DNA from 2 places in the Blautia sp. OM06-15AC genome. Region 2 is predicted to be linked to the other one. Evidence: predicted binding sites of a transcription regulator. Region 2 holds the regulator's gene; the other holds the start of a gene.
What was found. Region 2 encodes NrdR, which represses ribonucleotide reductase genes. Its sites were predicted from a motif close to CACAANATNTTGTG; they were not measured.
Positions count from the first base shown of each region.

Region 1: nrdD (anaerobic ribonucleoside-triphosphate reductase) is a predicted target of NrdR. The motif match lies at 3,196-3,209, and genes of this name have one in related genera.

Region 1 covers NZ_QULD01000004.1:57,563-62,261, forward strand. Annotated here, with positions in the region: gene DXB83_RS07310 (MATE family efflux transporter) at 1-889, shown strand, start outside; gene nrdD (anaerobic ribonucleoside-triphosphate reductase) at 1,039-3,174, opposite strand; gene dapF (diaminopimelate epimerase) at 3,346-4,194, opposite strand; gene DXB83_RS07325 (hypothetical protein) at 4,400-4,699, shown strand, end outside.
Region 2 covers NZ_QULD01000001.1:268,097-272,795, forward strand. Annotated here, with positions in the region: gene DXB83_RS01415 (heavy metal translocating P-type ATPase) at 1-824, shown strand, start outside; gene DXB83_RS01420 (GNAT family N-acetyltransferase) at 1,018-2,184, shown strand; gene DXB83_RS01425 (acylphosphatase) at 2,212-2,517, shown strand; gene DXB83_RS01430 (YlmC/YmxH family sporulation protein) at 2,518-2,769, opposite strand; gene nrdR (transcriptional regulator NrdR) at 2,912-3,364, shown strand; gene DXB83_RS01440 (DUF3786 domain-containing protein) at 3,379-4,014, shown strand; gene DXB83_RS01445 (citrate/2-methylcitrate synthase) at 4,145-4,699, shown strand, end outside.

The DNA.
Region 1 (4,699 bases), on a different contig from region 2:
TGCAGCAGTCAGCTCCCGCATCAGTTCCACTGCGGTTGTACTGAACATCATTTTAAATGCCATCCTCATCTACGGTCTTTGCGGTGCTCCGGCACTTGGGATCCGCGGAGCAGCTTATGCAACGGTAGCTGCCCGCGTTGTGGAACTGATCTGGGCTTATCTCGAGACAAAGAAACCGGAGCGTGTACGGATTCTCTGGAACCGCCTCTTCTCTTCCGCAGGGAAAATACTTTCAGAAGACTTCTGGCGCTACACGCTTCCCGTGCTTGCGGCCTCCCTCGTCTGGGGAATTGCCTACGTTCTGTACTCCGTTATCATGGGCCACATGGGAAGCGATGCTGTTGCAGCAAACTCGATTACCTCGATTGCAAAGAGCCTCCTCTCCTGCCTGATCCGCGGTGTGAGCGGCGGTGCCGGTGTTCTGATCGGAAATCTGCTCGGCGCGAACGAGCTGGAAAAAGCCCGCGAGTATGGAGGACGTTTAAGCCATCTCTCCATTGCCATCGGCATTGTGACCGGCGGCCTGCTGATGCTCATTTCCCCAGCCATCGTTCATTTTGCCCCACTTTCCGATATCGCAGCCGAGTACCTGCAGTACATGCTTCTCTTCTGCGGTCTGAACCTGATGGCACAATCGGTCAACACCACCGTTCTCGACGGTATCTTTTGTGCCGGAGGCGATGCGAAATTTGATATGCAGGGAAACATCGGCGCTATGTGGTGCTTTTCTGTACCGCTTGGCTTTCTTGCCGCATTCTGGCTGAAGCTTCCGGTTATGGTGGTTTACTGCATTGTAAATCTCGATGAAATTGTAAAGCTTCCTGCCGTTTATCATCATTATAAAAAGTACATCTGGGTTCGCAATATTACCCGCGATGTCGAAGATTAGTTCTCACATCATCTGCAGTCCCTGCCGCCGGCAGCTTCCACCGGATGCAATACCCAAAAAGCCTCTGAGGAAAGTCACATTCACACCGGACTTTTCTCAGAGGCTTTTGATTATTCCATTGATTGTTCCATTGACTATTTCATGGACGATTACATGGATTTTCTTTCCGCAATTTCCGCCATCTTTGCTTCATTCAGACGTGTGTCGCCATGGACACGGCTGTAGGAAAGATAGCCGTTCATACGGTCGATCTTTGTCAGGTTCTTGGAACCGCAGACCGGGCAGACATCCATGTCAAGTTCCTGGTGGCCGCAGTCATCGCAGTAAGCCAGGGACAGGTTGACGCCCTCGTAGTAGCCAAGCTCCATCGCACGCTCGATCAGGGTCTTGATCGCGCCTTTGTTGTAGCCGACCGGATAGCGCACGTACTGGATTTTTCCGCCGTTGCAGAGCTCCCAGAAACGTCCCTCGAGATCCTGTTTCTGGATCGGGGTGATGTCCTCGGTTACGTGGCAGTGGAAACTGTTGCTCACATACGGGCGGTCCGAAACGTTGCGGACGATGCCGTACTGTTTGCGGAACTGCTCTATCTGCAGGCCGCACAGGGATTCTGCCGGTGTGCCGTAGATCGCATAGAGGATGCCGTCCTCTTTCTTAAACTCGGCAACCTTGTCGTTGATATATTTCAGCGTGTCGAGTGCGAACTGTCCGTCCTCAACAAGAGATTTTCCGTTGTACAGCTCCTGCAGCTCGTTCAGCGCCGTGATACCGAACGATGCGGTCATCGGCTTTAACAGCGGGCGGATCTTGTCGGACGGTTTTAAGTGGCCGCCGTAGAAACCTCCCTCGCAGTAAGCCAGCGGGTTCGTGGATGCACGCATCTCGCCGAGGTAATCGTAGGTCCGTTTGTGCAGATCGCGGATCATCTCGAGGTAGAAGTCGAGCACTTCATGGAAATCGCGGTTCTCGGAACGGGATTTTGCCAGGATCATCGGAAGATGAAGGGAAACGGCTCCGATGTTGAAACGTCCGACAAAGACCGGTTTGTCGTTCTCATCTGCCGGCTCCATGCCTCCGCGCTCGTACCACGGGCTAAGGAAAGCACGGCATCCCATCGGGCTGATGACTCTCTTGTATTTCTTGTACATCTCGGCGATGTAGCCCTCGCCGCTCATCGACAGCCAGTCCGGATACATCGTCTTGGAAGAACAGTCAAGTCCTGCCTCGAAGACATCTTCTGCGATGCCGCCCTCTCCGTGAATTGCCTTGTCATATAAGAAGACAATTTTCGGGAAGAGCACCGGCTTTTTGTGGCCCTTCTTGCCCTGTCCGTTTTTGTGGACCTCGAGAAGGGAGATGGAAATCATCTTCTCGAACATGCTCGTTCCAAGGCCGAGGGTCACGGTAACGAACGGATAATCACCGCGGGAAGATCCAACAGTGTTCAGCTTATACTCAATTCCCTGCCATCCCTGATCGCACTCTCTTCTTACTTTGTCGATCGCATACTCGATGGCTTTCTCCTGTGCACCCTCCCAGGATGCGTCGGTATATTTCAGGAACTCTTTTACGTAGTAATCGTAGCTCTTCTGTGCGTACGGAGCAAGGATCTTGTCCACCTCCGGCACGGTAAAGCCGCCGTACTGCTGTGCAGCGGTGCTGAGGACGATATCGCCCATGACATCAAATGCGGTGTCGAGTGTCTTCGGCTCGTTGTACCAGACATTTCCCATCTCGAAACCGCCTTTTAAAACGTTTCCGACATCGAACAGACAGCAGTTCATGGTATCGAGACGTGCGGACTGGTCGTGGATGTAGATGTAACCGTCCTTACAGGCCTGCAGCTCGTTGCGGTTCATGAAGAACTTGCGGTACAGCTCTTTGTTCAGCTCGTTGAAAATCAGGCTTCGCTTCGTTGCAACGAGGGCGCTGTCGGTGTTGGCATTGCTCTTGTCGCCGATGTAGCGGATGGACTGGCTCTTCGTGTAGACCTCGTCCATCATATGGATAAAATCAGTTTTGTAATTGCGGTAATCGCGGTAGCTTTTTGCCACAGCCGGGTTTACTTTTTCGAGTGCTCCCTCCACGATATTGTGCATATCGCTGATCGGAATTTCGGTCTTTCCAAGGGAATATACGTGCTCGGTTGCGAACTTACAGATAAAGTCAATCTCCTGCTGTGAGAAGGTATACAGGATTCTCTGTGCGGATTTATTTACGGCACGGACGATCTTCTGCGCGTCGAATTCTTCTTTGGTGCCGTCCTTTTTGATAATATAAACCATTGTGGTGTCCTCCAAATCAAACACTATATCTTGTGTGTCCCCCACCCTTTTCTTGTAGCGGGTACCACATATTGTAGCATGTTTCTTTTGAAAAGAAAAGGCATTTCCTGTAAGTTTTTATTTTCAGAATATTGCATACTGCTCTTTCGTGCAGACAGAAATCTGCATTTTTCAAATTCGTTCTGCAAGCGTTCCTTCAAAAACGGTCTCGGCCGGGCCGGTCAGAAGGACCTTATTTTTCGTCCGGTCCCATGTAACGAAAAGCCTGCCGCCGCGCAGTTCTACGGCAGTTTCTCCCTCCGAAACACAGCCGGAAAGCATCGCCGCGACGGCTGCCGCACACGCTCCCGTTCCGCAGGACAGCGTTTCACCGCTCCCACGTTCCCAGACTCTCATTTTTATTGTGTGTTGATCTAAAGCCTGGATAAACTCTGTATTGATACGGTCCGGGAAGCAGGAAAGGTGTTCAAAAGCGGAACCGGTCTTTGCAATGGATATTTTTTCCACATCTTCCACCGGAATCACCGCATGCGGATTTCCCATCGAAAGGCAGGTCATCGTATAATTTTCCCCGCACACGGTAATTTTATGCTCCAGCACATATTCCCCCAGAGAAACAACGGGGATCTGTGCGGCGCGGAATTCCGGCGTTCCCATCTCCACTGTCACCTGACAGATCTCATTCAGATTCTCCCCCGTCTGCAGATGAATCACACGGTTTCCGCTGCCGGTTTCGATAGTCAGCGTCGTTTTTCTCGTCAGCCCATGCTCGTACACGTATTTTCCCACACAGCGGATGCCGTTGCCGCACATCGCGCCCTTCGAGCCGTCGGCGTTGTACATTTCCATCGAAAAATCTGCTGTTTTGGATGCCCCGATCAGAATCAGCCCGTCCGCGCCGATGCCGAAATGGCGGTCACTTACCGCTTTTGCCAGCCGCCCCGGACTCTCCACCCGCTCCTCCATGGCATTTACATAGATATAATCATTTCCGCAGCCCTGCATTTTTGTAAAACGCATACACAGCCTCCTCCCAGACTTCTGCCCTTTCCAGTTCCTTACTAAATATGTATTCCGTACCGCGCTTTTGAAAAACCATTTTTCTCAAATCCGCTTCAGACATTGGAAAACGAAGCGGAATGTGATAGAATAGGGGGAACTGATATCGTTACTTACATGAAGTAACTTTCAAATATTTTTAACCATTTATTATGAGGAGGTTTTGATGAAAAAATACCGTTGGGTTTTAACAGCAGTATTTGCCGCTTTCCTCGTGGGAACGAGCGGCTGCGGAAAGAAAACAGAAACGATTCCGATCACAACCATCAGTCAGAGTACCGACGATGACAACCCCGAAGACAATCTGGCGGCCTCCGGCGATTCCGATGAGATTCCGGAATACGATGTGGATCTCTCGAAGAACCTGAACAGTTTTCAGCTTGCCATCTGGGGCGATACATACGAAATTCCGGAATCCTACGCGGATTTTACAGCGCTTGGCTGGGTCTACAGCGGCGACGACACG
Region 2 (4,699 bases):
AAGAGGACAGCCCGCGTGCGGTGAAAGAGCTGCAGAATATGGGAATCCGTGTCGTGATGCTGACCGGAGACAATGAGCGCACCGCGCGTGCCATCGGCGCTGAGGCAGGTGTGGACGAAGTCATCGCAGGCGTTCTGCCGGATGGAAAAGAAGCGGTCATCAGCCGCCTGAAAGAAAAAGGAAAAGTAGCGATGGTAGGAGACGGCATCAACGATGCACCGGCTCTGACCAGTGCGGATATCGGTATTGCCATCGGAGCAGGAACCGATATCGCGATCGATGCGGCAGACGTTGTCCTGATGAAGAGCCGCCTCTCCGATGTACCGGCAGCGATCCGCTTAAGCCGTGCGACCCTCAGGAACATTCACGAGAATTTGTTCTGGGCCTTCATTTACAATATCATCGGTATTCCGCTGGCTGCGGGCGTATGGATCCCGCTGTTCGGCTGGAAGCTGAACCCGATGTTCGGTGCGGCGGCGATGAGCCTTTCGAGCTTCTGCGTTGTGACAAACGCCCTGCGTCTGAATCTGTTTCGGATGCACGACGCGTCAAAAGATAAAAGAATCAAAAACGAAATTCTAAAGGAGGATCTGAACATGACAACAGAACAGGGAATGGTAAAAACCATGACAATCGAGGGCATGATGTGCGGCCACTGCGAGGCAAGAGTGAAGAAAACACTTGAGGCAATCGAGGGTGTTGCATCCGCAGAAGTAAGCCATGAAAAAGGAACAGCCGTTGTAACACTGACAGCTCCTGTATCAGACGATGTGCTGAAAACAGCCGTAGAGGCACAGGATTACACCGTAAAAGGAATCCAGTAAAACAGGAAACGTTGAGAAAAGGGAAACGCGCCTGGAATGAAAATTTCCGGGCGCGTTTCTTTTTTTTACCAGATATAGCAAAAATATTGCAATTTGTTCGGAATTTTCGTGACAAAAGGACAAAAATCCGTTAGGATAGAGAAAAAGAAGAGCAAAAACAAAAGGGTTTTTAGGATCAGGAGGTTTTTACATTATGACAGAGTACAGACTTGCAAAGCCGGAAGAGTGGGAGGACTGCATCGAACTTGCAAACTACGTGTTCAGCACGGCACACCGTCCGCACGACTTTGAGCAGTTAATTCCAAGGGTTTATCAGGCAGGACCGGAAATGGCACGGATCCACCGCGTCGCTGTTGCGGAAAACGGCAGACTCCGGGCCGAGATTGCGGTGCTTCCGCAGCAAATGGCAGCAGGGGGTAAGCTGCTCCGCGCAGGATATGTGGGAAGCGTTTCCGTGCATCCAAAGGCAAGGGGCGAAGGCCACATGAAGCGTCTTCTTGGCGACTGGATTACGGATCTGGAAGGAACGTGTGATCTTCTGGCACTGGACGGCCAGAGACAGCGGTATGCCTACTTTGGCTTTACGCCGGGAAGTGAAAAATACACGTTTTACCTGGATGTGGCAAATGTGCGCCATACCTGGAAAAACGGGGAACTCTCCGCTTACACCTTTGCGCCGCTGTTTCCGGAAAACGGCGAAGCGGACGAAGAGGCGGCAGCCTTTGCAAAGAAGCTGAATGAGGAAAAACCGCTTTACGTGGTAAGAGAGGATGTGAAAGCCTGCCTGAAAACGTTCGGCGAGCAGGCAATTGCAATCTGGAAAAACGGTGAGCGGATCGGATATCTGGCACTTTGCGGCGGAAACCAGGTTGTGGAAGCAGAAGTGTTGGAGGAACAGGATTTCGTTCCTGCACTTGCCGCTTATTTAAAAGAAAATGCGCTTGACTCTCTTTTCATTTCCATTCCGGTGTATGAGACCGGAAAAGCAGCAGCGTTATCGGAAGTCTGCGAAAGCTTCACAAAAGAGCGCTGCGGTTCCGCGATGTACCGTATTTTCCAATTTGCAGACGTCATCGAGGCAATGCTGACCATGAAAGCAGAGACGATGGGCATCAGCGATGGAACGTGGTCTGCCGTACTGGAGGGACAGCCGCTGACCGTGACGGTAAAAGATGGAACTGTGACCGTGACACGGGAAGCCCATCCGGGGGCAGATGTACTCAACCGGGAGCAGGCGCAGGAACTGCTTCTTTCACCGCTGGCAAGTAAGGGAAGCAAGGTTCCATCTGAAATCTGGAAGAACATTCCATCCGACTGGTTCCCGCTTCCGCTGTACTGTGCGACGGCAGACGAATTTTAGGCAATGACTGTTGGGAGGCAGAGAAATATGAACGAGACAGCGAAACGAGACAGAAGAGACGAAAAAGAAGAAATCCGGTACCATGTGATTTTCTACGGCCAGGTGCAGGGCGTGGGGTTCCGTTACCGGGCGTATTATGCTGCCTACCAGCTCGGGCTGACAGGCTGGGTGAGAAACTGCTGGGATGAGACGGTGGAGATGGAGGTGCAGGGTGATGAGGAGACGATCACGGAGATGATCAAAAGGATCCGCACCTCCAGCTACATCGAAATCACGGATGCAAAATGGACGAAGATTCCGCTGGAATCGGAATTCGGTTTTCATATCCGTTGATCAGGGCTGTTTTTTCTCTTTTTCCGGAATTTCGACGAGAATGATATCGTTGCCGATCTGGCAGATGCGGTCCCATGGGATCACAAAATCCTCGCCGTGGCAGAAAAAGCCGCAGAATTTCACAGGACCCGGAAGAACGAGTCCGGTAAGATGTCCCGTTTTTGGATTGAATTCCACATCAATCGGACAGCCGAGCGTTTTGCAGGTGCAGATATTGATAACTTCTTTCTGGCGGAGATCTACAACGCGCATGCGGTGCTCCTTTTTACTGATTCCTATGGAAAAACATATGCGAAAATGTTGCTGCAGTTGACTTGAATTTCACGGAAAAATGCGTATACTGTAAAAGTAGAAAACTTTCCGAAATACTTATTTAGAAACGAGGACGAAAGATATGAGATGTCCATTTTGTAATCAGGATAATACCCGGGTTGTGGATTCACGCCCGATTGAAGACAGCAATGCGATCCGCCGCCGCCGGATGTGCGATGTCTGCGGCAGACGCTTTACGACATACGAAAAAGTGGAGACGATCCCTTTGATCGTCATCAAAAAAGATATGAACCGCGAGCAGTATGACCGCTCGAAAATCGAGACCGGTATCCTGCGCGCCTGCCACAAACGGCCGGTGTCCGCCGAGAAGATCAACGAGATGGTCAACAAGGTGGAGACGGAGCTTTTCAACGGCGAGGAACGCGAGATTCCAAGCTCTGTGATCGGAGAGAAGGTCATGCATTACTTAAAAGACCTGGATCAGGTGGCGTACGTCCGCTTTGCGTCGATTTACCGTGAGTTCAAGGACGTCAACACGTTCATGGACGAGCTGAAAAAGATGCTCGACAAATAGCGGGAGGCAAAAAAATGGAAGTGTCGAACTATATTAAAATGCGTGATCAGATGCAGGAACGTTTTCTGACATACGATCAGAAGGAGATCGAAGGAAAGTATGGCTTTGCGTTTGATGGCGATTATTTCTATGTGCCGTATCTTTTTGAAGAATGGAGAGTGAACCGCCATACCGGCGTTGTAGAGGGATCAAAAGACCATTTTCTTCATGTACATCAGGGCAGTTTCAATGAGACGCTGACGATTTTCGACCTGCTCTGCTGCGGAAAGAAGGAGATTGTGCTCGCCGGCACGTATGCGCGTACCAATTCCTTAAAGGGAACGATCAAAGGCCGCACGATTGCGTCCGGCGTTCACGACAGCCGCGCCGCACGGTATGACGGGCATGTGGAACAGCTGAAAAAAGCATGCGTTTCCCTTGGCGGAAAACCATATTTCCCGGGAGACGCTGCTTTTGTTTTTCATGTCTTTCCGTTTCTGCCGCTCGTCTTCCAGTTCTGGGAGTCCGATGAGGAATTCCCGCCGGTGCTGAAGTTTATGTGGGATGAAAACGTCCTCGATTATCTGCGGTTTGAGACGCTGTATTACGTGATGGGAGATTTCCTGGACGCACTGGATCAAGCCTTCGATGCATGTAAAACAGAAGCCTGATACCTTTTGTGAGACAAAATCTTACGAAAATTTTTCGAATGTTTATAAAAATTTCAGTATACGAATCCCTTGGTTTAATGCTATAATGAGCGAAAGTGAGTAAAAAAAGAGAAGAGAAAGGGGAATGCATATGGCTTTTAGCATGAAAGTAACACCGGAAATAGAGGAACTGACAAACATCTGTCTGGATAACTCCAAAATGGATGTTTCGCTGTATGGGCAATACGATGTAAAACGCGGACTGCGCGATGTCAACGGCGTTGGCGTCCTTGCGGGACTGACACAGATTTCAAACGTTGTGTCTTCGGATATCATTGACGGCGTCAAAACACCGTGTGACGGACGTCTGTACTACCGCGGCATCAACGTGGAAAAACTGACCCAGGGATTTTTGAGTGAAAACCGTATGGGATTTGAAGAAGTCGCTTATCTGCTCCTGTTTGGAAATCTGCCGAATGAAGAGCAGCTTAAGCATTTTAAGACGATTTTAAAACAGCAGCAGTCCCTGCCGAAGAACTTTGTGCGTGACGTTGTTATGAAAGCGCCGACCAAGGACATGATGAACACTCTGTCCCGAAGCGTTCTGACCCTGTACGCGTACGACAACCACGCAGATGATACCTCCCTTCCGAATGTGCTTCGCCAGTGCATTAACCTGATTTCTGTTTTCCCGATGCTGTCCGTC